Regions from separate parts of the Pseudomonas sp. TH37 genome, predicted to be linked through region 2. Evidence: predicted binding sites of a transcription regulator. Region 2 holds the regulator's gene; each other region holds the start of a gene.
The links. Region 2 encodes sigma-54, which starts transcription at its own class of promoters, with help from an activator protein. Its sites were predicted from a motif close to ANTGGCATNNANNTTGCTNT; they were not measured.
Positions count from the first base shown of each region.

Region 1 (10,261 bases), on a different contig from region 2:
GTCGACGGTGACCTGCCACGCCGCATCCCACGCCACGTCATAAACGTCGACCAACTGACGCATCAACTCGGCCACGGCGATCGAGGGGTGAGTGTCGTTGAGTTGAATGGCCGCGTGATCGCCCAGGGTCAGTACCGAAGTGTGCATGTTGCGATGGCGGCGCAACAAATCCTGCAGGGATGCAGCGACGAAGAAGTACTCCTGGCGCAGGCGCAGTTCCTGGCCGGCATCGGTGCTGTCCGCCGGGTAGAGCACGCGGGAGATACTTTCGGCCCGGGCCACTTCGGCTACCGCGCCCAAGTGGTCGCCAGCGTTAAAGCGCTCCAGGTGCAAATCTTCCATGGCCCGGGCACGCCACAGTCGCAGCGTGTTGACACTCGCGCCGCGCCAACCGACCACCGGGGTGTCATAGGCAATGGCCCGCACGGTTTCCGCCGGGGACCAGACTTGCCTGGATTTGCCGTTTTCATCGGTCACGGTTTCGACACTGCCGCCGAAGCCGATCGGGTAGGCGACCTCCGGCCGTTCGAACTCCCACGGGTTACCGAAATCCAGCCAGTGTTCGGTCTGCTCCTGCTGCCAGCCGTCGACGATGGCCTGGCGGAACAAACCGTGTTCGTAACGAATGCCATAACCATGGCCGGCGATGCCCAGGGTCGACATGCTTTCCATGAAGCACGCCGCCAGACGCCCAAGGCCTCCATTACCCAGCGCCGCATCGGGTTCCAGCAGGCGGATGCGTTCGATGTCGACGCCAAGTTCGGTCATGGCTTCGCGGGCCACATCGAGCAGGCCGAGATTGCTCAAGCTGTCGTAGAGCAAGCGGCCGATAAGGAATTCAAGGGAGAGGTAATAGACCCGTTTCTGGCCTTTGCGGTAGATCTGCCGGGTGTGGTCCATCCAGTGCTCGACCATGTGATCGCGCGCCGCCAGGGCGATGGCTTCGAACCAGTCGTGGTCGAAGGCGTGATCCGGGTCTTTGCCCACCGCGTAGGTAAGCTTGGTCAAGACGGCGTCGCGGAATGCGGCCACCTCTGCTTCGCGAACAAGTGGTTCTTGAGTCATCGATAAGACCTCGAGCGAGCGTGAAGTTGTCTGAGCCTAGTCGGTCTGACAGACCATTGAGACTCTGGTTCGGCAGTTTTCCCTGTTAGTGCGAGATAGATCGACATTACGTTGTCGCGTGCCAGAAACAATGCAGGGGCCGTGCCGGACACAGGGATTATTTTGCGCCAAGCGAAAAAATCTGGCGAAAGGTTGTTCAAAAATCCACCAGTCCCGGTATGATCGCGCGCCCTGATGCACACGCTGGTAACAACCGATGATGAAGTCCAACCTGATCGCCGCCGCGGAGATCGATCGCCTCGATACCTGGGCCAAGTACTCTGCCCCGATGTGCGGTTCCTGCGTGTCCAGCTGCTGCACCTTGCCGGTCGAGGTCAAGATCAAGGATCTGATCCGTATCGGCATCGTCGACGAATTCGAGCGTGGCGATCCGCCGAAGAACATCGCCAAGCGTTTGCAGAAGGAAGGGATCGTCGAGCGCTATAACCAGAAGTCCGAGATCTTCACCCTTCAGCGCATGAGCAACAACGATTGCCTGTACCTGGATCGTAAGAGCCGTCTGTGCACCATTTATGATAAGCGCCCGGACACCTGCCGCAACCACCCGAAGATCGGACCGCGGCCGGGGTATTGCGCGTACAAGCCTAAAGAAGTGGTGCGCGAGAACAATCCGCGGACGCTGGATAAGTTCTGATCCAGAATCCCGCTGTCTGACGGGCCTCATCGCGGGCAAGCCCGCTCCCACAGGGTTCGGCGCCGAACACAGATTATGTAAACACCACAAATCACTGTGGGAGCGGGCTTGCCCGCGATGGGGCCGAACTGACACCGCACAAACCCCAGACAAAAAAACGCCCCCGACCTTGCGGTCGGGGGCGTTTTTTTTAAGCGCTAACTAAGTCGAAACTCAGTTACCAGCTTTCTTGGCAGCGCGGGTACGCTCGCTTTCGCCCAGGATCTTCTTACGAAGACGGATGGACTTAGGAGTGACTTCGCACAATTCGTCTTCTTGAACGAATTCCAGAGCCTGCTCCAGGGTGAAGCGGATAGGCGGAACCAGAGCGATGGTTTCGTCTTTACCCGAAGCACGCATGTTGTCGAGCTTCTTGCCTTTGGTTGGGTTGACGCCCAGGTCGTTGTCGCGGCTGTTGATGCCGACGATTTGACCTTCGTACACGTCTTCACCGTGACCCAGGAACAGTTTGCCGCGAGCTTGCAGGGTTTCCAGCGAGTAAGTCAGAGCCTTACCGGTAGCAACCGAAACCAGCACGCCGTTCTGACGGCCGGACATGTCGCCGGACTTCATCACGTCGTAACGGTCGAAGATCGAGGTCAGGATGCCTGCACCGGAGGTCAGGGTCAGGAACTCGTTACGGAAACCGATCAAGCCACGAGCCGGGATGTTGTACTCAAGGCGCACACGGCCCTTGCCATCCGGAACCATGTTGGTCAGGTCGCCTTTACGGATACCGATCTGTTCCATGATCGAACCTTGCGATTCTTCTGGCAGGTCGATGGTCACGTTTTCGTACGGTTCGTGCTTGACGCCGTCAACCATGCGGATGATCACTTCCGGACGACCAACACCCATTTCGAAGCCTTCGCGACGCATGGTTTCGATCAGTACCGAGAGGTGCAGCTCACCACGGCCGGAGACTTTGAACTTGTCGGCGGTGTCGCCTTCTTCAACGCGCAGAGCAACGTTGTAGAGCAGTTCTTTGTCCAGACGTTCCTTGATGTTACGGCTGGTGACGAACTTGCCTTCTTTACCGCAGAAAGGCGAGTCGTTTACCTGGAAGGTCATGGAAACGGTTGGTTCGTCAACGGTCAGCGGCTTCATCGCTTCGACGTTCAGTGGGTCGCACAGAGTGTCGGAGATGAACAGCTGGTCGAAGCCGCTGATGCAGACGATGTCGCCGGCAGCTGCTTCTTCAACGTCGATACGGTGCAGGCCGTGGTGACCCATCAGCTTCAGGATACGACCGTTACGCTTCTTGCCGTCGGCGTCGATAGCGACAACCGGAGTGTTCGGCTTGATGCGACCACGAGCGATACGGCCAACGCCGATAACACCCAGGAAGCTGTTGTAGTCCAGAGCGGAGATTTGCATCTGGAACGGACCGTCACGGTCGACTTTCGGCGCAGGTACGTTGTCGACGATCGACTGGTACAGCGGGGTCATGTCTTCAGCCATGTCGGTGTGTTCCAGACCGGCAATGCCGTTCAGGGCCGAGGCGTAGACGACTTTGAAGTCCAGCTGTTCTTCGGTAGCACCGAGGTTGTCGAACAGGTCGAAGATCTGGTCCAGAACCCAGTCCGGACGCGCGCCTGGACGGTCAACCTTGTTGATGACCACGATTGGACGCAGGCCGGCTTCGAAAGCCTTCTTGGTCACGAAACGGGTTTGCGGCATAGGGCCGTCTTGAGCGTCAACCAGCAGCAGAACGGAGTCAACCATCGACATTACGCGTTCAACTTCGCCGCCGAAGTCGGCGTGGCCCGGGGTGTCCACGATGTTGATGTGGAAGCCGTTCCAGTTGATGGCGGTGTTTTTCGCCAGAATGGTAATACCGCGCTCTTTCTCCTGGTCGTTGGAGTCCATCACGCGCTCGTCGTTGAGCTCGTTGCGCTCCAGGGTGCCGGATTGACGCAAGAGTTTGTCTACCAGGGTGGTTTTACCATGGTCAACGTGAGCAATGATGGCGATGTTGCGTAGATTTTCGATCACTTGTGTATCTCGATCAGAGGATTCGGTGTGCTGACAGGTCGTGGCAGCGATTAACTTTAGAGTCCGTCAAAGCCGTTACAGCTTGACGGCGGCGTCGGGGGGCCGGTGACGCAGGCCACAGGCAAACAGCCCCGGGCACTTAGCTCGGTCGATAAACGCGCACATTGGCATGCCCCTCACTGAGCAAATGGTGGGCATGCAGGCGACTCATCACGCCTTTGTCGCAATACAACAGGTACTGGCGAGTAGGGTCCAGTTCCTTGAAACGAGCGTTCAATGCATAAAACGGCATCGTCTGCACCTCAATGCCAGCAAGTTCCAGCGGCTCGTCTTCAGCGGCATCCGGGTGACGGATGTCGATGATGATCTGGCCCGCCAGTGCTTCGCTGACTTCTTCGATCTGCAAATCCTGGCCCAATTCGTCGATCACGCGATCGATCGGCACCAGTTTGGCGTTCTCGAGCGCACGCTCGAGTACTGCCATGTCGAATTCTTTCTCTTCATGCTCCACGCGCGGACGCTTGGCGTGGGTCTTTGGGTTCACCGAGATGACCCCGCAGTATTCCGGCATGTGCTTGGCGAAATCGGCAGTACCGATTTCGTTGGCCAGATCGATGATGTCCTGCTTGTGACTGGCGATCAGCGGTCGCAAGACCAGCTTGTCAGTCACGCAGTCGATCACGGACAGGTTCGGCAACGTCTGGCTCGACACCTGGGAAATCGCTTCGCCGGTGACCAGCGCTTCGATCTCCAGCCGATCGGCAATACGGGAAGCAGCGCGCAACATCATACGCTTCAAAACTACACCCATATGACTGTTATCGACTTTCCCGAGAATTTCTCCCAGTACTTCCTCGAACGGCACACTGACAAATAACACGCGTTGGGAGCTGCCGTACTTCTTCCAGATGAAGTGCGCGACTTCCATGACGCCCAGTTCGTGGGCACGTCCGCCCAGATTGAAGAAGCAGAAATGGCTCATCAGCCCGCGGCGCATGATCTGGTAGGCGGCGACGGTGGAATCGAAGCCACCGGACATCAATACAAGCGTCTGTTCCAGGGCACCCAGCGGATAACCGCCGATGCTGTTGTGCTGGCTGTGGATCACGAACAACCGTTTGTCGCGAATTTCGATGCGAACTTCGATTTCCGGCTCTTTGAGCGAGATTCCAGCGGCGCCGCACTGACGACGCAGTTGGCTGCCGACATATTTCTCGACGTCCATGGAGCTGAATTCGTGCTTGCCGGCACGCTTGCAGCGCACCGAAAAGATCTTCCCGGCCAGGGCGTCACCGAAATGCTGCTTGCACTTGGCGACGATGTCGTCGAAGTCGCCCAACGGGTATTCATCGACCTGCAGGAAATGCGCGATGCCCGGCATGCAGCTCAGGCGCTCGGTCATCTCCTTCAGGGCTTTCGGCTCGCTGACGCGGGTTTCCAGCTCGAGATTGTCCCACACACCGTTCACCACCACAGCCGGGTCCAGATCGCGGAGCACGGTACGGATGTTTTTGGCCAACTGGCGGATGAAACGCATCCGTACCGGGCGGCTCTTGATGGTGATCTCGGGGAAGACTTTTACGATTAGTTTCATGAAAACAGCGCGCGCTGGGCCAGCCGAAAAAGGGGGGCGCGGATTATAGCGGAAATTGCTCAAGGTTTAACCAGTTAATGTGCAGAAGGTTTTGCGCGCACCAAAACAGGTCATTTATGGAATTCGACGCTACATTACAGGGCGAGGTTTGGCGCTTTTCGAGGCTTTGCACCTTTATAAGCGTGATATTGGGGCAAAAAACCCATGGTGGGGCACTGGCATGCAATTTGCTCCCTTGTGAGGCAGGTTGCCTTGGCAGAGTATTCGCGCCGGCATCACCCACATTCTAAGGGCATCCACTACTAAGCCCGAAGCCACCCGGAGGACACTATGTCGAAGTCGGTTCAACTCATCAAAGATCATGACGTCAAGTGGATTGATCTGCGCTTCACGGACACCAAAGGCACTCAGCACCACGTGACCATGCCGGCTCGCGATGGGCTGGATGAAGCTTTCTTCGAAGAAGGCAAAATGTTCGACGGTTCCTCCATCGCTGGCTGGAAAGGCATCGAAGCTTCCGACATGATCCTGATGCCGGACGACAGCACTGCCGTTCTCGACCCGTTCACCGAAGAGCCGACCCTGATCCTGGTTTGCGACGTGATCGAGCCTTCGACCATGCAAGGCTACGACCGTGACCCACGTGCGATCGCCAAGCGTGCCGAGGAATACCTGAAGTCGACCGGTATCGGCGACACCGTATTCGTGGGTCCAGAGCCTGAATTCTTCATCTTCGACGAAGTGAAGTTCAAGTCCGACATCTCCGGCTCGATGTTCAAAATCTTCTCCGAACAAGGTTCGTGGATGTCCGACCAGGACGTGGAAGGCGGCAACAAAGGCCACCGTCCAGGCGTCAAAGGCGGCTACTTCCCTGTTCCGCCGTTCGACCACGACCACGAAATCCGTACCTCCATGTGCAACGCCATGGAAGAAATGGGCCTGGTCATCGAAGTTCACCACCACGAAGTGGCGACTGCCGGTCAGAACGAAATCGGCGTGAAGTTCAACACCCTGGTTGCCAAGGCTGACGAAGTTCAAACCCTGAAGTACTGCGTACACAACGTTGCTGACGCATACGGCCGCACCGCGACCTTCATGCCTAAGCCTCTGTACGGCGACAACGGTTCGGGTATGCACGTTCACCTGTCCATCGCCAAAGATGGCAAGAACACCTTCGCTGGCGAAGGCTATGCCGGCCTGTCCGATACCGCTCTGTACTTCATCGGCGGCATCATCAAGCACGGTAAGGCTCTGAACGGCTTCACCAACCCGTCGACCAACTCCTACAAGCGTCTGGTCCCAGGTTTCGAAGCTCCAGTGATGCTGGCTTACTCGGCTCGCAACCGTTCGGCTTCGATCCGTATTCCTTACGTGTCCAGCCCTCGCGCTCGCCGTATCGAAGCTCGCTTCCCGGATCCAGCAGCTAACCCGTACCTGGGCTTCGCTGCACTGTTGATGGCTGGCCTGGACGGCATCCAGAACAAGATCCACCCTGGCGACGCAGCTGACAAAAACCTGTACGACCTGCCGCCTGAAGAGGCGAAAGAGATCCCACAAGTTTGCGGCAGCCTGAAGGAAGCCCTGGAAGAGCTGGACAAAGGTCGTGCGTTCCTGACCAAAGGCGGCGTTTTCAGCGACGACTTCATCGACGCTTACATCGCCCTGAAAAGCGAAGAAGAAATCAAGGTTCGTACCTTCGTACACCCACTGGAATATGAGCTGTACTACAGCTGCTGATCCGGTAGCGCCGCGCTACGCGGCGTGACAAAAGAGAGGCCTCCTTCGGGAGGCCTTTTTTATGGGCGACCGTCTGTCATCGGATGCCCGGTTGCGTGCATCATGGCCTTCATCCGACAAAGCCGAGATGCCCAATGCGCCTACGCCCATGCCTTGCCCTGCTCACCACCCTGCTGGCCAATAGCGCTTTTGCCAGCCCGGCACCTGCCGCCCTCGCCCCGCTGCTTGGCACCATCGAGGAGCGCCTGGCGATTGCCGATCAGGTCGCGCTGAGCAAATGGGACAGCGGTAAACCAGTCGAAGACCGGCAGCGCGAGCGCGAAGTCATTGCCGGCGCCGTCGCCCTGGCACCTGCCTATAAATTGAGCAACGAAGCCGTCGAACAGTTCTTCTCGGCGCAGATCGAGGCCAACAAACTGGTGCAATACGCGCACCTGTCTGACTGGCATGCGCAAGGCAAGGCGCCCAACGATCCCCGCCCCGATCTCGTCGGGCAGATCCGCCCACAACTTGATCAGTTACAAAAACGCCTGCTGCAACAACTGGCCGATTTCAGCCCTTATCGCAACGACCCGCAGTGCCCCTCCTGGCTGGCCAAGGCCAATAAAACCGGCACCCACGCGCCATTGCGTAAGCTTGCCCAGATACGCGCCACCGCTGAGTTGTGCAGCGCCAGCCGCTGAGCCGGTCTGCCGGCGTGCGCTGAAGTGCTCTATGCTGTCGCCATGAACGGAACAGGGCCGGACACTTGCCCAACGGCCAATGGAAGCCTGCAATGCGCTCATTGTTGTTATGCCTGCTTGTGCTGATCGCCCTGCCCGCCGCCGCGCAGATCTACAAGTACACCGACGCAAACGGCAACACCGCGTACAGCAATCAACCACCTTATGGCGTAAAAGCTCAACCCGTGGAGTTGCCGCCGCTTAACAGCGTCGAGCTTCAACCGCCACGCGAGCCAGTAGCGCCTGCGCAATCCAGTAGCCGTGAACAGCCCAACAGCGCCTACCAGGTGCTGGAACTGACTGGTTTGCCCACTGAAGAAGCCCTGCGCGCCAACAACGGCACGTTCACGGTTAGCGTATTGATCCAACCGCGCTTGCAAGGCTCTCATCGATTGAGGCTGTTACTGGACGATCAACCCTACGGCCAACCGAGCAACGTCCCGATTCTGCAACTGGTGAACATCGACCGTGGCGAACACCGCCTCGCGGTTCAGGTGATCGATGGGCAAAACGTCGTGCAGCAGAGCCCCACAGTGACTCTCACCGTACAACGGGTGCATAAGCCTTGAGGTTCTGGCTGTTGGTCGCCTGCCTGATCAGCCTGCCGGCAATGGCCGAGGTTTTTACCTACATCGACGCCCAGGGCAATCGGGTCTTTACCGATCAGCCGGGCACCCGTAATGCCAAGCGTGTACCACTGGCGACCAGCAATCGAATGTCGGCCAAGCCGAGCGGCGCCGCGCCAATGACGGCCACGAAAGCCAAACCACTGTTTCATTACGACATGCTTCGTGTGCTGGTGCCGGACCCGGATGCCACGATCCGTAGCACTGCCGGTGAATTGATCGTCAGCATTACCAGCGAACCCGGCTTGCAACAGGGTCATCGCTATCGTCTGCTGCTGGACGGCCAACCCACCGCCGAGCCCGGCCCGAGCCCGGTGTTCGCCCTGAGCAACATCGACCGCGGCAGTCATCACCTGTCGGTGGAAATCCTCGACGAACAGGGCCGCACCGTCGAACGCACAGCCAATCAACCGTTCCACATGCAGCGCATTTCCCTCGCGCAGAAACGTCAGGTCAAACCCTGCGTCCTCACCGACTACGGCCAACGGCCGGAATGCCCCCTCAAAGACAAACCCGAAGAAGAAAGCTCCTTCTGGCGCTGATGCCGGTCAGTTAAGCGAACACGCGTCAGACACAAGACCTGTGGCGAGGGGGCTTGCCCCCGTTGGACTGCGAAGCAGTCCTGAAACCTGCAACCTCGTTCTGCCAGGCACACCGCATGCACCGGATTTGCGATTGCTTCGCAGCCGAGCGGGGGCAAGCCCCCTCGCCACAGGTTCTGCACTTGGCGCACAGACTGGAATTACCTCCCGAGCTTCTTTTACTTCGTTCAGGTTTGCGCACTATATTGGTGCAATAGAGTGCACAGTACTCACATCACAACCCATTTTGGTTCGAAAGTACCCGCGAAAGCTGGCAGAACGCCACGCAAATGAGCGTCAAACGCCTGTTTCAGGCTCTAAACGCTTCTTTTCGGAGCCTTGGTTTGGTTTTTGCATTTTCCCCGTATCGGCGCGTTATTCATGCGCATGCCCTGCTCCAAAAGAGGTCCTGATGACCATTAGCGACGCACTACACCGCTTGCTACTCGACAACCTGACCACCGCCACCATTCTGCTCGACGCCGAACTGCGCCTTGAGTACATGAACCCGGCGGCGGAGATGCTGCTGGCCATCAGCGGCCAGCGTAGCCATGGGCAATTCATCAGTGAGTTGTTCACCGAATCCACCGAGGCGCTGAATTCCCTGCGTCAGGCAGTCGAACAGGCGCACCCGTTCACCAAGCGCGAAGCGATGCTCACCGCCCTCACCGGCCAGACCCTGACCGTCGACTACGCCGTGACACCGATCCTGAGCAATGGCGCCACACTGCTGTTGCTGGAGGTTCACCCGCGTGACCGCTTGCTGCGGATCACCAAGGAAGAGGCGCAGTTGTCGAAGCAAGAGACCAGCAAGATGCTGGTACGCGGCCTTGCCCACGAAATCAAAAACCCTCTCGGCGGGATTCGTGGCGCGGCGCAGTTGCTCGCCCGTGAATTGCCGGAAGAAAGCCTGCGCGATTACACCAACGTCATCATTGAAGAAGCCGATCGCCTGCGCAATCTGGTGGATCGCATGCTCGGCTCCAACAAATTGCCGTCATTGGCCATGTGCAACGTCCATGAAGTGCTGGAGCGCGTGGGTCAGTTGGTGGAGGCCGAGAGTCAGGGCTGCATCACTTTGGTGCGCGACTACGACCCAAGCATTCCGGATGTGTTGATTGATCGCGAACAGATGATTCAGGCCGTCCTGAACATCGTGCGCAACGCGATGCAGGCCATCAGCAGCCAGAACGAACTGCGCCTTGGCC
Region 1 covers NZ_JAEKFD010000006.1:178,830-189,090, forward strand. Annotated here, with positions in the region: gene JFU11_RS17255 (glycogen/starch/alpha-glucan phosphorylase) at 1-1,065, opposite strand, end outside; gene JFU11_RS17260 (YkgJ family cysteine cluster protein) at 1,322-1,759, shown strand; gene typA (translational GTPase TypA) at 1,973-3,793, opposite strand; gene thiI (tRNA uracil 4-sulfurtransferase ThiI) at 3,933-5,387, opposite strand; gene glnA (glutamate--ammonia ligase) at 5,718-7,124, shown strand; gene JFU11_RS17280 (chorismate mutase) at 7,259-7,807, shown strand; gene JFU11_RS17285 (DUF4124 domain-containing protein) at 7,900-8,415, shown strand; gene JFU11_RS17290 (DUF4124 domain-containing protein) at 8,412-9,014, shown strand; gene glnL (nitrogen regulation protein NR(II)) at 9,466-10,261, shown strand, end outside.
Region 1: the regulator sigma-54 is predicted to act here: its motif matches at 5,602-5,621, upstream of glnA (glutamate--ammonia ligase).

Region 2 (10,261 bases):
CTCAGCGGGTGACGACGGCGAGTTTCCGAAAAGCGTTTGAGCAAGGTTTCTTCGTCGGCGTCCAGGTACAGCACATCGCACTGGATATGCCGGCTGCGGACCTCTTCCAGCAATTCGGGGAACCGTGACAGGTGGCTCGGCAGGTTGCGCGCATCAATGGACACGGCCACCAGCGGTTGTGCCAGCTCGGTGTGAATCAGCGCGCGTTCGGCCAGTTCCGGCAGCAAACCAGCAGGCAGGTTGTCGATGCAGTAGTAGCCGTTGTCCTCGAGCACATCGAGGGCGGTACTTTTACCTGAGCCGGAGCGGCCACTGACGATGATCAGGCGCATGATTAGTGACCGTTTTGCTCGTCCAGGACAACCTGATACAAGGCTTCGTTGCTCGGGGCGCTGCGCAGCTTCTCACGCACTTCCTTGCGATCCAGCATGCTGGCGATCTGACGGAGCAATTCCAGGTGTGCATCGGTGGCAGCTTCCGGGACCAGCAGAACGAACAGCAGGTCAACCGGGGCGCCATCAATGGCGTCGAAATCGATAGGGGCTTCCAGGTGCAGCAGCGCACTGATTGGCGAGGTGCAGCCTTTAAGCCGGCAGTGGGGGATGGCGATGCCGTTGCCGAAACCGGTAGAACCGAGTTTCTCACGGGCAATCAGGGCCTCGAATACGTCCTGCATTTCCAGATCCGGTACTTCGCGGTGGATAAGGTTGGCAATTTGCTCGAGGGCTTTCTTTTTACTGCCACCCGGCGCGTTCACTTGGGAACGGCCGGGGGTCAGGATGGTTTCTAGTCGGATCATGGATTGGGGGTGTTAACGACCGGTCGCGCCCTGGAGGAGGCTCTGGGTCTTTTCCTTATGCTTTTTAAGTTGGCGATCCAGCTTGTCGGTCAGCAGGTCGATGGCGGCATACATGTCCGTATGCTCGGCATTGGCGACCACTTCTCCGCCGGGAATATGCAGCGTGGCTTCGATCTTCTGCAGCAGTTTTTCGACGTTCATCGTGACTTGCACATTGGTGATCTTGTCGAAATGCCTCTCTAATCGGTCGAGTTTTTCGCCGATGTAGGTGCGCAGGGGTTCGGTCACTTCCAGTTGGTGTCCACTGATGTTGACTTGCATACAGCTTCTCCTTCGTTGCCAGTGCATAAAGCGGCAGGCAGAAATGCCTGCCACTGGAACGCTGTGGCGAGCCCGGCGGCTACATCAACCGCTTCCGTTCGCTGGAAGGCGCGATCCCCAGGGATTCGCGGTACTTGGCGACGGTGCGACGGGCTACCTGAATGCCTTGTGCCTCCAGTAAACCAGCGATCTTGCTGTCACTCAACGGCTTTTTCTGATTTTCCGCAGCAACCAGTTTTTTGATGATCGCGCGGATCGCCGTGGACGAGCATTCACCGCCTTCGGAGGTACTGACGTGGCTGGAAAAAAAGTATTTCAGTTCATAGATGCCCCGTGGGGTATGCATGAATTTTTGCGTGGTCACCCGTGAAATCGTCGATTCATGCATGCCCACCGCTTCGGCGATGTCGTGCAGCACCAACGGCTTCATGGCTTCGTCACCGTATTCTAGAAAGCCGCGTTGATGCTCGACGATCTGGGTGGCGACTTTCATCAGGGTTTCATTGCGGCTTTGCAGGCTCTTGATGAACCAGCGAGCTTCCTGCAACTGATTACGCATGAAGGTGTTGTCGGCGCTGGTATCGGCGCGGCGCACGAAACCGGCGTATTGGGCGTTGACCCGCAGGCGTGGCACCGATTCCTGGTTCAGCTCCACCAGCCAGCGCTCGTTGTCCTTGCGCACGATCACGTCGGGAACGACGTATTCGGCTTCGGTGGACTCGATCTGTGAGCCCGGGCGCGGGTTGAGGCTCTGGACCAATTCGATGACCTGACGCAGTTCATCTTCCTTGAGCTTCATGCGGCGCATCAGCTGGCTGTAGTCGCGGCTGCCGAGCAGGTCGATGTAATCGGTGACCAGGCGCTTGGCCTCGGCCAGCCAAGGGGTCTTGGCGGGCAGCTGGCGCAGTTGCAGCAGCAGGCATTCGCCGAGATTGCGGGCGCCGATGCCAGCGGGTTCGAATTGCTGGATGCGGTGCAGGACGGCTTCGATTTCGTCCAGTTCGATGTCCAGTTCCGGGTCGAAGGCTTCGAGGATTTCCTCAAGGGTTTCGTCCAGGTAGCCCTGATTGTTGATGCAGTCGATCAGGGTCACGGCGATCAGGCGATCGGTGTCGGACATCGGTGCGAGGTTCAGTTGCCAGAGCAAATGGCTTTGCAGGCTTTCACCGACCGATGTGCGGGTGGTGAAATCCCACTCGTCGTCATCGTTGCTCGGCAGGCTGCTGGCGCTGGTCTGGTAGACGTCTTCCCAGGCCGTGTCGACGGGCAATTCGTTAGGAATGCGCTCATTCCAGTCGCCTTCCTCGAGGTTATCCACCGTTGGGGCGGTTTCCTGGTAGGAGGGTTCCTGAATGTCGGCGTTGGGTTTCTGTTCGGCGCTATCGGCCAAGGGGTCGGCATTATCGAAGTCGTCGCCTTCTTCCTGGCGTTCGAGCATCGGATTGGACTCCAGGGCCTCCTGGATTTCCTGTTGCAGGTCCAGGGTCGACAATTGGAGCAGGCGGATGGCCTGTTGCAGCTGCGGTGTCATCGTCAGCTGCTGGCCCATTCTCAAGACTAGCGATGGTTTCATGGCAGGGGCTTAACACCTTATTCGCCGGCGCACATGCGCCATCCACTACAGGGCGCCGAAGCGCCAAACATAAGCAAATTATATGCCCGAAACTGAAGTGTTTGCCTAGAGCGCTGTAACAATAAAAACTTATTGATTTTTTATTGAAGTGAGCGCTCTCTCGGCGACCCGGGCACCTCAGTGCTTACAGGCGGAACTCATGACCCAGATACACTTCCTTGACCAGTTCATTGGCCAGGATGGTGGCGGAGTCACCTTCAGCGATCAGTTGACCATCGTTGACGATGTAGGCGGTTTCGCAGATATCCAGGGTTTCACGGACGTTATGGTCCGTGATCAGCACACCAATGCCTTTGGCCTTGAGGTGATGAATGATCTGCTTGATATCGCCCACCGAAATCGGGTCCACACCGGCGAAAGGTTCGTCGAGGAGGATGAATTTCGGATTGGTGGCCAGTGCCCGGGCAATTTCCACGCGGCGGCGTTCACCACCGGACAGGCTCATGCCGAGGTTGTCGCGGATGTGGTGGATGTGAAATTCCTGCAGCAGGCTTTCCAGCTCTTGGCGACGACCGGCCTTGTCGAGTTCCTTGCGGGTCTCGAGGATGGCCATGATGTTGTCGGCCACCGACAATTTGCGGAAGATCGACGCTTCTTGCGGAAGATAGCCGATACCCGCCTTCGCACGACCGTGCATCGGCTGGTGGCTGACATCCAGGTCATCGATCAGTACGCGGCCCTGATCGGCCTGTACCAGGCCGACAATCATGTAGAAGCAGGTGGTTTTACCGGCGCCGTTAGGGCCAAGCAGGCCGACGATCTGACCGCTGTCGATGGACAGGCTGACGTCGCGCACGACCTGACGGCTCTTGTAGCTCTTGGCCAGATGCTGAGCTTTCAGAGTTGCCATTACTGGGCCTTTTGCTCGTCAGTTTTCTTCTTCGGCTGGATCACCATGTCGATGCGAGGACGCGCCTCGGTAACCTTGTTACCCGTGGCGCGACCGGCGCTCGCAAGCTTTTTGACCGTGTCGTAGACGATTTTCTCGCCTTGGGTGACGTTGTTGTCTTTATCGATGACTTTGGCGCGATCGATCAGCACGACGCGGTTTTGCGAGGCGTGGTACTGAATAGTCACTCCGTAACCCTGAACAGGCTTGGTGTCGCCCGCCGTTTGCAGTTGCTCGAAGTAGGCGAGGTTGCCTACCGAGGTCACCACGTCGATGTCGCCGGCCGGGGTGCGGGTGATGGTCACGGTGTTACCGGTGACCTTCATCGAGCCCTGCGTAATGATTACATCGCCTTTATAAGTGGCAACGCCATTCTTGTCGTCCAGTTGGGCATCGTCGGCCTGAATGCGGATAGGCTGCTCTTGATCGTTCGGCAGAGCCCAGGCGCTCACGCTTCCCAGTGCTGCGCCCAGACTGAGCAAAATAGGGAGAGTTTTAACGAGCCTCATACTGTCCTCTTACGTTCGATAGCAGGTGTATCCTGCTTTCTTTCAAGTACGCTTTCATTCCGTTGCCTGTCGATACACCGCCGGCGCCGTCGATTCTAACGGGTTGATCGGTCTGCGCATATTGCTGCTGCGGGAACACTGTCATACGGGTGGTGGTAATCAGGGTTTTGCGGTTTTTTTCGTCGAAACGGGTGATACGTACCGAGTCAATCAGCTCGACTTGAGTACCGTCCGGGTTGACTTCGCCGCGCTCGCTCTGGACGTGCCAGGGGAATTCGGTGCCACGGAACATGTTCAGGTCAGGATTGGTCAGCAACGTCACTTCGGTCGCTTTCAGGTGTTCAACCTTGTCCGACGTCATCTCGTATTGCAGTTTGCCGTCGGGCAGGTACTGCACGCTGTGGGCGTTGACGGCGTAATAGTCGATCGCGCTTTCATCGACCTTCACCACCGGTTTGTCGAGGAAGCGTTCCGGGCTGATGTTCCAGTAGCCGACCGCTGCAAAAATCGCTGCGATGCAACCGAACATCAGGATGTTGCGAATCTTTTTGCTCAGCATGATGGGCTCACAGGTACGCGGCGTTGGCCGCATCGAGGCGGCCCTGGGCGCGCAGGATCAATTCGCAGAATTCGCGAGCAGCACCCTCGCCACCGCGGGCCTGGGTGATGCCGTGGGCGTGTTCGCGCACGAAACTGGCAGCGCTGGCCACCGCCATGCCAAGGCCAACACGGCGAATCACCGGCAGGTCTGGCAGGTCGTCGCCAAGGTAGGCCACTTGTTCATAGCTCAGGTTGAGCTGGGCAAGAAGTTCGTCGAGCACCACCAGTTTGTCTTCGCGACCCTGGTACAGGTGTGGAATGCCGAGGTTCTTCGCACGCCGTTCAACCACCGGGGTCTTGCGGCCGCTGATGATAGCGGTCTGCACGCCGGCTGCCATCAACATCTTGATGCCCTGGCCGTCGAGGGTGTTGAAAGTCTTGAATTCGCTGCCGTCTTCGAGGAAGTACAGGCGCCCATCGGTCAGTACGCCGTCGACGTCGAATACCGCCAGTTTGATCTGTTTGCCGCGTTGCAGCAGGTCCGTGCTCATTACATTACTCCCGCACGCAGCAAATCGTGCATGTTCAAGGCGCCGACCGGGCGGTCTTCGCTGTCGACCACTACCAGTGCGTTGATCTTGTGGTCTTCCATGATTTTCAGCGCCTCGGCGGCGAGCATCTCGGCACGTGCGGTCTTGCCGTGGGCGGTCATCACTTCATCAATGGTCGTGCTGTGGATATCAATGGTGCGGTCCAGAGTGCGGCGCAGATCGCCGTCGGTGAAGATCCCGGCGAGTTTTCCATCTGTGCTCAGTACAACGGTCATGCCCAACCCCTTACGGGTCATTTCCATCAAGGCATCCTTGAGCAGCGTACCGCACGTCACTTGCGGTAATTCGGTGCCGGCATGCATGACGTTTTCCACTTTCAGCAACAAGCGACGGCCAAGGGCGCCACCCGGGTGGGAAAAAGCGAAATCTTCAGCGGTAAAACCGCGAGCTTCAAGCAAGGCAACGGCAAGGGCGTCACCCATGACCAGGGCCGCGGTGGTCGACGAGGTAGGTGCCAGATTCAGCGGGCAGGCTTCGTGTTCGACGCTTACATTGAGGTTGACTTCAGCTGCCTTGGCCAGCGGCGACTCGGGGTTACCGGTCAGGCTGATCATTTGAATGCCCTGGCGCTTGATCAGCGGCAGCAAGGTGACGATTTCGTTGGTGGACCCGGAGTTCGACAGCGCCAATATGATGTCATCACGGGTGATCATGCCCATGTCGCCATGGCTGGCCTCGGCCGGATGCACAAAAAACGCCGTGGTGCCGGTGCTGGCCAGGGTGGCGGCAATCTTGTTGCCGATATGTCCCGATTTGCCCATGCCGACCACGACCACGCGGCCTTTGCTGGCCAGAATCATCTCGCAAGCGCGTACGAAATCTGCGTCGATATGGGGCAATAAGCCTTGTACGGCTTCCAGTTCGAGGCGGATGGTACGTTGTGCTGATTGAATCAGGTCGCTGGATTGGTTCATGTCGGAAATCGAATAGCCTGATGAAAAGGCGGCGATTATAACGGTAATGATCAAAACCCTCACGCAAGTTCGTTGCGGTTTGTCATTACTTGTTACCGAATCTCTCTAAATAGATGATTTCAGGCGGTCATGTTGCTGAACATGCCCGGCTTGGGCCTTGGGCGCTTGAGCTTTGCAGTGATATAGTTCGCCGCCAGTTCGGCCTGCCCGGGGGAGGTATGTGCTTTCGCCAGAAAGCCAGGCGTCCGAGTGAGAGGCTGCATCGCAAGGAGTTTAGATGAGTGCCGATAACGCCTACGCGGTCGAGCTGAAGGGACTGACCTTCAAGCGCGGTACGCGCAGCATTTTCAATAACGTCGATATCCGCATACCGCGCGGCAAGGTCACCGGCATCATGGGGCCTTCCGGGTGTGGCAAGACCACGCTGTTGCGGCTGATAGGCGCACAGTTGCGTCCTACCAGCGGCGAAGTCTGGGTCAACGGCCAGAACCTGCCAACGTTGTCGCGCAGCGATCTGTTCGATGCGCGCAAGCACATGGGTGTGTTGTTTCAGAGCGGCGCGTTGTTTACCGATCTTGATGTGTTCGAGAACGTTGCCTTTCCGCTGCGTGTTCATACCGAGCTGCCGGAAGAAATGATCCGCGACATTGTCTTGCTCAAATTGCAGGCAGTGGGCTTGCGTGGCGCCATCGACCTGATGCCTGACGAATTGTCCGGCGGCATGAAACGTCGCGTCGCGCTGGCCCGGGCAATTGCGCTCGATCCGCGAATCCTTATGTATGACGAGCCCTTTGTCGGCCAGGACCCGATCGCCATGGGCGTACTGGTGCGCCTGATCCGCCTGCTCAACGATGCGCTGGGCATCACCAGTATCGTGGTTTCCCACGACCTGGCCGAGACCGCGAGCATCGCTGACCACCTCATTGTGGTGGGCGACGGGCAAGTGTTGGGCCAGGGCACACCCAAGGATTTGATGAAATCGGATGAGCCACGTATTCGTCAATTCTTGACTGGCGAACCCGACGGCCCGGTCGCATACCACTTTCCAGCGCCGGATTACCGCGCAGATCTTCTGGGGAAGCGCTGATGCGCAAGATTTCATTAATAGAAAGAGTACGCCGCTTCGGCTTCGCCGGCATTGATGTGCTGGCGGTGTTCGGGCGTTCGGCGCTGTTCCTGTTTCATGCCTTGCTCGGTCGTGGCGGCATCGGCGGCGGTTTTGGCCTGCTGGTCAAGCAACTGCATTCGGTGGGTGTGATGTCCCTGGTGATCATCGTGGTCTCCGGGGTGTTCATCGGCATGGTGCTGGCGCTGCAGGGTTTTAACATTCTGTCCAGCTACGGTTCGGAGCAGGCCGTCGGGCAGATGGTTGCGCTGACGCTGTTGCGGGAACTGGGGCCGGTGGTCACGGCCTTGCTGTTCGCCGGTCGCGCGGGTTCGGCCCTGACCGCTGAAATCGGCAACATGAAGTCCACCGAGCAATTATCCAGCCTGGAAATGATCGGGGTCGACCCGCTCAAGTACATCATTGCCCCGCGCCTGTGGGCCGGCTTCATTTCCCTGCCGGTGCTGACGATGATTTTTAGCGTGGTGGGTATCTGGGGCGGTTCGTGGGTGGCTGTCGACTGGCTGGGTGTCTATGACGGCTCCTACTGGTCGAACATGCAAAACAGCGTGACGTTTGTCGACGATGTGCTCAACGGTATTATCAAAAGCATCGTTTTTGCCTTCGTCGTGACCTGGATCGCCGTATTCCAAGGCTATGACTGCGAGCCCACTTCCGAGGGGATCAGTCGTGCCACTACCAAGACCGTGGTGTATGCCTCTTTGGCTGTACTCGGCCTGGACTTTATTTTGACCGCCTTGATGTTTGGAGATTTCTGATGCAAAACCGCACCCTGGAAATCGGTGTCGGCCTTTTCTTGCTGGCTGGCATCCTGGCTTTGCTGTTGCTTGCGTTGCGGGTCAGTGGTCTGTCCCCGAGCGCAACCACCGAAACTTATAAACTTTATGCATATTTCGACAATATCGCCGGTTTGACGGTCAGAGCTAAAGTGACCATGGCCGGTGTGACCATCGGCAAGGTCACGGCGATCGATCTGGACCGCGACAGCTTCACCGGTCGGGTGACCATGCAACTGGAAAAGCGCGTAGATAATCTGCCGACTGACTCCACTGCCTCTATCCTGACCGCTGGCCTGTTGGGTGAGAAATACATCGGTATCAGTGTGGGCGGGGAGGAAACCCTGCTCAAGGAGGGTGGAACCATCCACGACACGCAGTCGTCACTGGTACTCGAGGACTTGATCGGTAAATTTCTGCTCAATACCGTTAGCAAAGACGCCAAATGAGGAGCTTTTGAATGATCTCTATCTTGCGACGTGGCCTGTTGGTAATACTCGCGGCCTTGCCGTTGATGGCTAACGCCGTGGCGGGGTCTTCCGCCCACGATCTGGTACAGGACACCACCACCCGGTTGTTGGCGGATCTTGCCGCGAACAAAGAAAAGTACAAACAGGACCCGCAGGACTTTTATACGGCGCTGAATACCATCGTCGGTCCTGTGGTGGATGCCGAAGGTATTTCCAAGAGCATCATGACGGTCAAGTATTCACGCAAGGCGACCCCCGAGCAGATGCAGAAGTTTGTCGAGAACTTCAAAAAAGGCCTGTTCCAGTTCTATGGCAATGCTTTGCTTGAGTACGACAACCAGGGCATCGTCGTCGATCCTGCCAAGGATGAGTCGGGAGACCGTACCAGCGTTGGCATGACGGTCAAAAGCAGCAGCGGCGCGATCTATCCTGTGTCTTACACACTCGAAAAGATCAATGGCGAGTGGAAGCTGCGCAACGTGATCATCAATGGCATCAATATCGGCAAGCTGTTCCGCGATCAGTTCGCTGATGCGATGCAGCGCAATGGCAACGATCTGGACAAAACCATCAACGGTTGGGCCGGGGAAGTCGCCAAAGCCAAGGAAACCACCGAGAAATCTACCGAGACCCAAACCCAATGAGTGAGTCGGCCATTCGCATGAGCGAATCCGGCGAGCTGCTGCTCAGTGGCGTACTGGATTACCGGACAGGCCCGAACCTGCGCAAGCAGGGGCAGGCGCTGATCAAGTCCAGTAACGCAGCTGCGCTGGTGGTTGATTGCTCCTCGGTGGAGAAGTCCAGCAGCGTCGGCTTGTCGCTGCTGCTGTGCTTCATGCGCGATGCTCAGGCGGCCGGTAAGGCCCTGAGCATTCGTGCGATACCCGAAGATATGCGTGAAATCGCTCAGGTCAGCGAATTGACCGAGCTGTTGGCGCATCCCTGAACCGCATCTATAAAGAAGCCCCCCGTCAGAGTCCTGCTTCGCGGGGTTCGCAGGCGCGGGGCTTTTTTGTATGATGTCCGACCCGCGCGCACAGGGCGCCGATTGAGGTTGAGCATGCAGGCCGTAGAAGTGAAGAGCTTCCTTGAAGGAAAGCTGCCCGGAACGCTGGTAGAAGTTGAGGGCGAAGGCTGCAACTTTCAGCTGAACGTGATTAGCGATGAACTGGCGGCGTTGAGCCCGGTGAAGCGTCAGCAGCAGATCTATGCCCATTTGAACCCATGGATCACCGATGGCAGCATCCATGCGGTCACTATGAAATTTTTCAGCAGCGCGGCCTGGGCCGAGCGCACCTGAGCCCAAGGGCGTCGAGATTCTTATGGATAAATTGATTATTACCGGTGGCGTTCGTCTTGATGGCGAAATCCGCATCTCCGGGGCAAAGAACTCTGCCCTGCCGATCCTGGCTGCAACCCTGCTGTGCGATGGCCCGGTTACCGTTGCCAACCTGCCGCACCTGCACGACATCACCACCATGATCGAGCTGTTCGGTCGCATGGGCATCGAGCCGGTGATCGACGAGAAGCTCAGCGTCGAAATCGACCCGCGCACCATCAAGACCCTGATCGCGCCGTACGAACTGGTGAAAACCATGCGTGCCTCGATCCTGGTACTGGGTCCGATGGTTGCCCGTTTCGGCGAAGCCGAAGTCGCACTGCCTGGCGGTTGC
Region 2 covers NZ_JAEKFD010000008.1:127,982-138,242, reverse strand. Annotated here, with positions in the region: gene rapZ (RNase adapter RapZ) at 1-332, opposite strand, end outside; gene ptsN (PTS IIA-like nitrogen regulatory protein PtsN) at 335-799, opposite strand; gene raiA (ribosome-associated translation inhibitor RaiA) at 812-1,120, opposite strand; gene JFU11_RS20285 (RNA polymerase factor sigma-54) at 1,200-2,693, opposite strand; gene lptB (LPS export ABC transporter ATP-binding protein) at 2,878-3,603, opposite strand; gene lptA (lipopolysaccharide transport periplasmic protein LptA) at 3,603-4,151, opposite strand; gene lptC (LPS export ABC transporter periplasmic protein LptC) at 4,138-4,710, opposite strand; gene JFU11_RS20265 (HAD family hydrolase) at 4,718-5,242, opposite strand; gene JFU11_RS20260 (KpsF/GutQ family sugar-phosphate isomerase) at 5,242-6,216, opposite strand; gene JFU11_RS20255 (ATP-binding cassette domain-containing protein) at 6,494-7,303, shown strand; gene mlaE (lipid asymmetry maintenance ABC transporter permease subunit MlaE) at 7,303-8,100, shown strand; gene mlaD (outer membrane lipid asymmetry maintenance protein MlaD) at 8,100-8,567, shown strand; gene JFU11_RS20240 (ABC transporter substrate-binding protein) at 8,579-9,232, shown strand; gene JFU11_RS20235 (STAS domain-containing protein) at 9,229-9,534, shown strand; gene JFU11_RS20230 (BolA family protein) at 9,649-9,888, shown strand; gene murA (UDP-N-acetylglucosamine 1-carboxyvinyltransferase) at 9,911-10,261, shown strand, end outside.

Region 3 (10,261 bases), on a different contig from region 2:
CTTTCCCGGTCGATCGAGGCGATCAATTGGCCGTCATGGGCGGGTAACCGTCCGTTGCCACCCGCATTCACGGAGCACTTCCCATGAGCAATACTCCAACCAGCGAGTACCTGGAAACCCTCTACGAAGGCTATGGCCAGCGTTTTCGCATGGAAAAACTGCTGCACGAAGTGCGCACCGAACACCAGCACCTGGTGATCTTCGAGAACCCGCGCATGGGCCGGGTAATGGCGCTGGACGGCGTGATCCAGACCACCGAAGCCGACGAATTCATTTACCACGAAATGCTCACCCACGTGCCGATCCTCGCCCATGGCACCGCCAAGCGCGTACTGATCATTGGCGGCGGCGACGGCGGCATGCTGCGTGAAGTGGCCAAGCACCGCAGCATCGAGCACATCACCATGGTCGAGATCGACGGCACCGTGGTCGACATGTGCAAGGAATTCCTGCCGAACCACTCCAAAGGTGCGTTCGATGATCCACGCCTGAACCTGATGATCGACGACGGCATGCGTTTCGTCGCTACCACCACTGAAAAGTTCGACGTGATCATTTCCGACTCCACCGACCCGATCGGCCCGGGCGAAGTGCTGTTCTCCGAGAACTTCTACCAGGCTTGCCGTCGCTGCCTGAACGAAGGCGGCATCCTGGTGACCCAGAACGGCACGCCGTTCATGCAGATAGAAGAAGTCAAAACCACCGCCGGCCGTCTGCGCAGCCTGTTTCCGGACTGGCACTTCTATCAGGCGGCCGTGCCGACCTACATCGGCGGCGCGATGACCTTCGCTTGGGGCGCAGCCAATACCGCCTATCGCAAATTGTCCCGCGAAACCCTGCAACAGCGGTTCGCCGGCAGCGGCATCATCACCCGCTACTACAACCCGGAAATCCACATCGGTGCCTTCGCCTTGCCGCAATACGTTCTGCAAGCGGTGAACAAACCCAGCAACGACTAAAATGAACATATAACCGTGTAGGAGCGAGCAAGCTTCGCTCCTACACAGGTTTTCTGTGTTTTTTTTCATGCCGGCAAGCCAAGCGGTAATCCGTTTGAACGATCACTTCGGGCAAAAGTCCAGATAGAAGTAAGCCCATCCATGGGTTTTATCGAGGAGGCACCGATGCAAAAGTGGAAAATCACTTTCGTGGATGATCACGGTGAAACAGTGGACGAACTCTTCGAGTGCGAGGAATGCCCGAACAGCGAGCAAGCCGCCAAACTCATTCGCGCCCGGCGCCTGCCTGTCGCTGCCGAACTGGATCTCAATGATCTGGAGGGTCGTACCGATGATCCGACCGTCAAAAGCCTGAAATCCCAGAACAGCATTGAAATCATCAGTATTACCCCGATCTGATACACCTCTTGTCACATTCACAACCAGACCTTGGCAGCAGCTCTATCTTGGGGCTACTCTGCAAGCGAGATCAGCGAATGACTCGCTAAGGTCTGGTCTTGTCAGCTACATGCTTGTTTCCCGTCGGCAACCTCTGTTGCCGTATCGCTCTCACCAATCGGTTGAAAGTGCAGGGAATACGGAAAGTCTATCCATCAGTCTGAGGGGGACGTTTCATGAGCACAGCCTATCAAGAAGACATCAGCAGCAGCGTGCTGCGCCGCATGAAAGAAGGCGGTTTCGACTTTTCACGATTCCATCCCATCGAGTTCTACGCCATTTTTCCGGACGAGGAGCGGGCACGCAGGGCGGCAGGTCATTTCAGTGGTGAATCCTTGAATGCCCAGATCAGCGTGCGCGACGACGGCGCGTGGCATCTGGAACTGAGCAAAGTGATGTACGCCACCTACGACGGGATCGGCGACTTTGAGCAGGACTTTGAGGCGGTGGTCGAGCCTCTGGGCGGTATCATCGAAGGATGGGGCGTCAAGCAGGAGGTACGAGGGCTACTCGCATAACTTTATGAACAGTGACAACACTCAGCAACGGCTGACCTTTGGGTTGGCCGTTTTCGTTTTCGCGGTTTGAAAAGGCCAAAGATCGCAGCCTCGTTTCACTCGACAGCTCCTACATTGGAATGCGTTCTCCTGTAGGAGCTGTCGAGTGAAACGAGGCTGCGATCTCTTGATCGTGTTTTTGATTCATAACGTTTCAAAAACGCAAAAAAAAGCCACCTGAACGGGCGGCTAAAAGGGAGTTTCGGCAAGTGTTCGGTCATCTTTCCAGCGAATGCGCCGATTATCCGCATCGCCCCCCGGGCAGTGAAATCAACTCTGACTATGCTGCAGATAGGCGACAGCATTGCTTCGCCATGAAGCGGGGGCGATCAGGTTGGGGCATTTACCGCACAGGATTGGTGCGGTGCATGCAGCGCCATTATCCAACTGATTGATATCAAAGCGTTTATGCCGATGGCACGGGCCTTGCGAAGGCTTGGATGTCCGGGTGACAAGGAGTACGGCATGATCCGCACCTATTTTGATGAGATGTACGATGCCGGCGGCCAGGTCCGCCCGCATTATCGGGAGTTCGCCCGTTGGCTGGCCGAAACGCCTGACGAGCTTTTGGCACAACGGCGACGCGAGGCCGATCTGTTATTTCATCGTGCCGGGATTACATTCACGCTCTATGGTGATGAGCAGGGGACAGAGCGCCTGATTCCCTTTGACACCATTCCCCGCAGTATCCCCGCCAGTGAATGGCGGGTCGTCGAGCGCGGCTGCATTCAGCGGGTCAAGGCATTGAACATGTTCCTTGCCGACCTCTATCACGAGCAGCGCATCATCAAGGCCGGCATCATCCCGGCCGAGCAAGTGCTGGCCAACGAGCAATACCAGTTGGCGATGCAAGGGCTGGACCTGCACCGCGATATCTATTCGCACATTTCCGGCGTCGACCTGGTGCGCGATGGCGACGGCACGTACTACGTGCTCGAAGACAATCTTCGTACACCCAGCGGCGTGAGCTACATGCTCGAAGACCGCAAGATGATGATGCGATTGTTCCCCGAGTTGTTCGCGGCCCAGCGCATTGCACCGATCGACCACTATCCGAACCTGTTGCTCGACACCCTGAAAAGCTCCAGCCCGATCGACAACCCGAGCGTGGTGGTACTAACGCCAGGACGCTTCAACAGCGCGTTTTTCGAGCATGCGTTTCTGGCCCGGGAAATGGGTGTTGAACTGGTGGAAGGCGCGGACCTGTTCGTGCGCGATGACAAGGTGTTCATGCGCACCACGGACGGGCCGAAAGCCGTCGACGTGATCTACCGACGCCTCGACGATGCCTTCCTTGATCCATTGGCGTTCAACCCGGACTCGATGCTTGGTGTTCCAGGCCTGCTGTCGTCCTACCGCTCCGGCAACGTGGTGCTGGCGAATGCCATCGGCACCGGGGTCGCGGACGACAAATCGGTGTATCCCTTCGTCACGGACATGATTCGTTTCTACCTGGATGAAGAGCCGATCCTGAAGAACGTGCCTACATGGCAGTGTCGTAATCCCTCTGAACTGTCCCACGTGCTGGCCAATCTTCCAGAGCTGGTAGTCAAGGAAACCCAAGGCTCCGGCGGTTATGGAATGCTGGTGGGGCCGGCGGCGACGGCGGCGGAAATCGAATCTTTCCGCGAGCGGATCAAAGCCAAGCCCCACGCGTACATCGCCCAACCGACGTTGTCTTTATCGACCTGTCCGACCTTTGTCGAAAACGGCATCGCTCCACGCCATATCGACCTGCGTCCGTTTGTATTGTCTGGCCGCGAAACCCGGGTAGTGCCCGGCGGTTTGACCCGTGTCGCCTTGCGCGAAGGCTCCCTGGTGGTGAACTCATCCCAGGGCGGCGGAACCAAGGACACCTGGGTGGTCGAGGATTGAAGGAAGCCTGCCATGTTAAGTAGAACTGCCTCGGATCTGTATTGGATGTCGCGTTACCTGGAGCGGGCCGAAAACCTCGCACGGATGCTCGACATCAGTTATTCGCTGTCACTGATGCCTCAGGACGGTCGTGGCGACGGCTTGCACGAACTCGCCATGCCGTTGCTGATCACCGGTACTCTGGACGATTACCTGGAGCGTCACGGCGATCTGCATGCCGAACGGCTGCTGCATTTTTTCGCCTTGGATGCGGCCAACCCGGCGAGCATCTACAGCTGCCTCGGTGCCGCGCGAGCCAGCGCCCATGCGGTGCGTGGGCGAATCACCGCCGACATGTGGGAAAACATCAACTCTACCTGGCTGGAGATTCGCGGGATCGCCGAGCAAGGCTTGAGTCGCTACGGCATGAGCCGTTTCTGTGAGTGGATCAAGGAACGTTCCCACCTGTTCCGCGGCGCGTCCTACGGCACCATTATGCGTAACGACGCGTTCCGCTTCATTCGTCTGGGTACCTTTATCGAAAGGGCTGACAACACTTTGCGCCTGCTCGACGCCCGTTACGAAATGGCCGGCGATCAGGCCGAAGCAGTCAGCGACGGCACGGCTCACGCCTATTACCAGTGGAGCGCCTTGCTGCGGGCCTTGTCGTCGTTTGAGGCTTACACCGAGATTTACCGCGACGCCCCCGGCGCCCGGCACGTGGCCGAGTTGTTGCTGCTGCGCGCCGACGTGCCGCGATCCCTGCGCGCCTGTACCGAAGAAATCGACCAGATCCTCGCCCAATTGCCGGGGGCCAATGGCCGTCCCGCGCAACGCCTGGCCGCGGAAATGGACGCACGCCTGCGCTACACCGGTATCAACGAAATTCTCGACGAAGGCCTGCACGCCTGGCTGACCGAGTTCATCCCGCTGGTACGCCAGTTGGGCAACGCCATACACAGTTCCTACCTGGAGGCTGCATGAGACTTTCCATTAGCCACGAGACCACCTATCACTACGAAGATCAGGTGCGGGCGAGCATCCAGTACCTGCGACTGACCCCCCACGACAGCGAGCGCCAACACGTGCTCAGCTGGCAGCTCGACCTGCCACGCCCGGTGCGCGCGCAACTCGATCCGTTCGGCAACATCCTGCACGTGCTAACCATGGACGAGCCCCACGAGGCAATCATCATCGGCGCCCGAGGGCAGGTGGACATCGACGAACTGCGCGAAGCCGAGCATGAAAGCCAGTCGGCGCTGCCGTTCCTGCGCTTCACGCGCCTGACCGAAGCCGACGAAGCGCTGCGCGCATTTGCCGAGAAGGCCTGTAAACAACGCCGGGATCGTACGGCGCTGATCGATTTGATGCATGGCCTGAACCAGCACATGACCTACACGCCGGGTTCCACCGAAGTGGACACCAGCGCCGCCCAGGCTTTCGCCGGGCGTTCCGGGGTCTGCCAGGACCACACCCATGCGTTCCTCGCCTGCGCCCGCAGCCTGGGCATTCCTTCGCGTTATGTATCGGGGTATTTGTACAGCGAGAACAGCGAACACCTGGCCAGTCACGCCTGGGCTGAAGCCTGGCTGGATGACGCCTGGTACAGCTTCGACGTGACCAACGAACTGGCCCGCCCGGAGCGTCACCTGAAACTGGCCGTGGGTCTGGATTACCTCGACGCCTGCCCGGTGCGCGGCATGCGCCGTGGTGGTGGGTGCGAGCAGATGCATGCGAAGGTGTTTGTTTCTCCGACGCCTGCGCCGGTGATCTCCGTCCAGCAGCAGTAGCAGCGATTCACTGTGGTTAGGGCTTATCTGTGGCGAGGGGGCTTGCCCCCGTTGGGTCGCGAAGCGGCCCTGAAATCTGCCTCCTCGATCCGCCAGATAGATCGCGTCAGGCGGTTTGCGTCTGCTGCGCAGCCGAACGGGGGCAAGCCCCCTCGCCACAGGGGTTATTTACTTGGCTGAAGACACCTTCCGCCCCGCCATATGCTTCAAATACCCCACCAACAACTCCAGATCCCCCTCCGGCAACACCGTCGTCGCGAACGCCGGCATCTTCGCCTGTGGCCACTGGCGCAAGCTCTGCGGATCACGAATGTAGCGCTTGAGGAAATCCGCGCCGAAATACTCGGTCGGGTTGAACGGAATATTCAGGTCCGGCCCGAACTGCGCATCTCCCGCGCCATTCAATCGATGACAGGCCAGGCAGTTTTTCTGAAATAGCGCAAAGCCCTTGTTCACCGGATCGTCCGCCTTCAGCGCAGGATCGGGCAGCAGGGCAGGGAAGCGCTCGGCCACCGGGGCCATGCGCTTGATGCTCGCTACTTCGAACGGCCATTGCTCGGGGCTGATATTGCCCGCTTGTGGATCGGTCCAGACCAGATAAAACGGCCCGGCACTGTGCTTGCCCTCGGACAATGCTGGCCATGGCTTGGCCGGGTCTTCAATTGCCAGCCAGGCCCGCGCGCCCTGGGTATTGAGCAACGGCGCGGCAGCCAGTTCGGCGGCAAAACCGTCCAGGGCAACGGCTTGCAGATGATCGTCAGGCTTGATGCCCGTCAACAACGCCGCCAACGGCACGGCGCGATAGCTCATGTCCCGTTTGTAGGAAACGTCGTTGGTGATCGTGATGGTCTGAACCTGAGGATGCTTGAGCAATTGCTCGGTCTGCCAGGTGCGAGAACTCGCGCCTAGCTCCAGATTCAGCTGTGCGGCAGACAGAGGCATGCTGAGCAGCAAGGCCCCAAATAGAGTGAGCGCTTTCAAGTGATCGCCGTCCATGTCGTGGAAGTGCCGCAAAGGTTGGCACAGCCACGCTGACCCGGGTAGCGAGCCAATCACATTTTTATCAGGCGAAATGAAAACCCTGATGTTCGATCAGCCAATCACCTTGGTCAGGTTCGGCAAAATCAACAACAGTGTAGTGGCAAATAGAATGAGCCCGGCTTGACGAACTTTCGAATGCTTGAACATGGCTTGACCGCCTTTTTTGTTATTTCCTGATGCCTGCCTGCCTATCTCCATGACGGCAGAGCGCTGCACTTCCTTGTATGACGAGTGCCTCGGCAAAACCCGACGACAACTTCGTACAGGTTTACCTTAGGGCCCGCGTCACGATTGGCTTAGATCCATTTCGTATGTGCTGAGCACTCATCGCTTTTAAAAAGGCATGAGGCCTATGGCCAGCTTCTTGGGCGCCCGTTTGCTAGACAGCTTGGTGACTTGAATCGGTTTATCCGATAGCAGACTACCGTTCGTCTGAGCGTGACCGTCAACGCCAATGAGCGCTGTGGTCATTGAATCCACGGCTGCTCGGCATAAGGTGAGGGCATAAAGATCAGGTCACACGGTCTCCCGTAGGAGCTGCCGCAGGCTGCGATCTTTTGATCTTCATTCACCCTCAGGTTTCGAGGACGTCATGACCCAAGCTTTGATATTCGACGCGTTACGCACCCCCCGTGGCAAAGGCAAGGCCAATGGCGCCTTGCACAGCGTCAAGCCAGTGAATCTGGTGGCCGGGCTGCTGACGGCGCTGCAGCAGCGCACGTCCCTGGACACCAGTCAGGTCGATGATGTGGTGCTCGGCTGTGTGACGCCAATCGGCGATCAGGGCTCCGACATCGCCAAGACCGCCACACAGGTGGCCGATTGGGACGTCAGCGTGGCCGGGATGCAGCTCAATCGCTTCTGCGCGTCGGGGCTGGAAGCGGTGAACCTCGGTGCGATGAAAGTGCGTTCCGGTTTCGAAGACCTGGTGGTGGTCGGTGGCGTCGAATCGATGTCCCGCGTGCCCATGGGCAGCGACGGCGGGGCCTGGGCGCTGGACCCGGAAACCAATTTGCACAACCACTTCACGCCTCAGGGCGTGGGTGCGGACCTGATCGCCACGATTGAAGGTTTCAGCCGTCAGGACGTTGATACCTTCGCGTTGCACTCCCAACAGAAGGCGGCGCGGGCGCGGGCGGACGGTTCGTTCAATAAGTCGCTGGTGCCGGTGCAGGATCAGAACGGCATCATCCTGCTGGATCACGATGAGTTCATTCGCGCCGAATCGACGATGGAAGGCCTGGGCAAGCTCAAGCCAAGTTTCGAAATGATCGGGCAAATGGGCTTCGACGCCACGGCATTGCGGGTTTACAGCCAGATCGAGCGGATCAACCACGTTCACACGCCGGGCAACAGTTCCGGGATCGTCGATGGCGCGGCGCTGATGCTGATCGGCTCCGAGGCCAAGGGCCGGGCGCTGGGCTTGCAGCCACGGGCGCGAATCGTCGCCACGGCGGTCACCAGCACCGACCCGACCATCATGCTCACCGGCCCGGCGCCGGCCACGCGCAAGGCGCTGGCCAAGGCCGGGCTGCGGGTCGAAGACATCGACCTGTTCGAAGTCAACGAAGCGTTCGCTTCGGTGGTGCTCAAGTTCATCAAGGACATGGCCATCGACCCCGACAAGGTCAACGTCAACGGTGGCTCCATCGCCATGGGCCACCCGCTCGGCGCCACCGGCTGCGCGATTCTCGGCACGCTGCTCGATGAACTGGAAACCCGGCGCCTGCGCTATGGCCTGGCGACATTGTGTGTCGGCGGCGGTATGGGCATTGCCACCATCATCGAACGCCTCTGAGCCTGACTTTAAGAAAATCCGACTCAAGGAAAATTGCCATGACCCAAGCCATCCGTTACGAAAAGGGTCAGGACCAGATTGTCGTCCTGACCATCGACATGCCGGGCCAGAGTGCCAACACCATGAACGCGGTCTACCGCGACGCCATGGCCACCTGCGTCGCCCGACTGGTCGCTGACAAGGACGCCATTGCCGGCGTGATCATCACCTCGGCCAAGAAGACCTTCTTCGCCGGAGGCGACCTCAATGAACTGATCAAGGTCGGCAAACCCGAAGCCAAAGCCTTTTACGACATGGTGCTGACACTCAAGGGCCAACTGCGCACCCTGGAAACCCTTGGCAAACCGGTGGTCGCCGCCATTAACGGCGCGGCGCTCGGTGGCGGTTGGGAAATCTGTCTGGCCTGTCATCACCGCGTCGCGCTGGACAATCAGTCGGTGCTGCTGGGCCTGCCGGAAGTCACCCTCGGCCTGTTGCCGGGCGGCGGCGGGGTAGTGCGCATGGTCCGCATGCTGGGCATTGAAAAAGCCCTGCCGTATCTGCTTGAAGGCAAGAAAATCCGGCCGCAACAGGCGTTACAGGCGCGGTTGATCGACGAGTTGGCAGCCGATCGCGATGAGCTGATGGCCAAGGCGCGGGCATGGATTGTCGCTCACCCGGTCGCTGTGCAGCGCTGGGACGTGAAGGGTTATCAGATTCCTGGCGGCACGCCGTCGGATCCGAAGCTCGCGCCGATGCTTGCTATCACGCCATCGATCCTGCGCAGCAAAACCCAGGGCTGCCTGCCCGCGCCAGAGAAAATCCTCTGTGCTGCGGTGGAAGGCGCCCAAGTGGATTTCGACACGGCGCACCTGATCGAAACCCGCTACTTCACCGAGCTGACCACCGGCCAGGTGTCGAAAAACCTCATTGGCACGTTCTGGTTTCAGCTCAATGAGATCAATGCCGGCGGCTCGCGGCCCCAAGGCATAGCGCCTTATGTGACGAAGAAAGTCGGCGTGCTTGGCGCCGGGATGATGGGCGCAGGTATCGCGTTTGTCAGCGCATCAGCCAGCATCGATGTGGTGCTCAAAGACATCAACCTCGCCTCGGCAGAGAAGGGTAAGGCCCACTCGGCGGCGTTGCTGGACAAGAAAGTGGCGCGTGGTCAGTTAACCCGGGAGCAGCGCCAAGAGATTTTGGCGCGAATCCATGCCACCGAAAACGATGCGGACCTGGCGGGTTGCGATCTGATTATTGAAGCGGTGTTTGAGGATCGCGAACTGAAGGCCAAGGTCTCATCGGCTGCGCAAACAGTCGTCGGCCCGGACGCGGTCATCGCCTCCAACACCTCGACCTTGCCGATCAGTGGCCTGGCCACCGCCGTGCCGGACCAGACGAAATTCATCGGCCTGCATTTCTTCAGTCCCGTGGAGAAAATGCCGCTGGTGGAAATCATCAAGGGCGTCCATACCAGCGACGAAACCCTGGCTCGCGGATTCGATTTCGTCCTGCAAATCAAGAAAACCCCGATCGTGGTCAACGACAGCCGCGGCTTCTTTACCTCGCGGGTGTTCGGCACCTTCACCAACGAAGGCATCGCCATGCTCGGCGAAGGTGTGAGCGCGCCGATGATCGAGACCGAAGCGCGCAAGGCCGGCATGCCTGTCGGACCTCTGGCGATCTCCGACGAAGTTTCCCTCAGCCTCATGAGCCATATCCGCGAGCAAACCGCCAAAGACCTGCGAGCAGAAGGGAAAAACCTGATTGAGCACCCGGCGTTCGCCGTGATTGACTTGTTGCTCAAGGAATACAAGCGTCCGGGCAAGGCCGCTGGAGGTGGTT
Region 3 covers NZ_JAEKFD010000001.1:168,686-178,946, reverse strand. Annotated here, with positions in the region: gene speE (polyamine aminopropyltransferase) at 84-959, shown strand; gene JFU11_RS00740 (hypothetical protein) at 1,125-1,358, shown strand; gene JFU11_RS00735 (ribonuclease E inhibitor RraB) at 1,574-1,915, shown strand; gene JFU11_RS00730 (circularly permuted type 2 ATP-grasp protein) at 2,420-3,829, shown strand; gene JFU11_RS00725 (alpha-E domain-containing protein) at 3,842-4,792, shown strand; gene JFU11_RS00720 (transglutaminase family protein) at 4,789-5,598, shown strand; gene JFU11_RS00715 (cytochrome c) at 5,767-6,594, opposite strand; gene JFU11_RS00710 (acetyl-CoA C-acetyltransferase) at 7,232-8,437, shown strand; gene JFU11_RS00705 (3-hydroxyacyl-CoA dehydrogenase NAD-binding domain-containing protein) at 8,476-10,261, shown strand, end outside.
Region 3: the regulator sigma-54 is predicted to act here: its motif matches at 2,368-2,387, upstream of JFU11_RS00730 (circularly permuted type 2 ATP-grasp protein).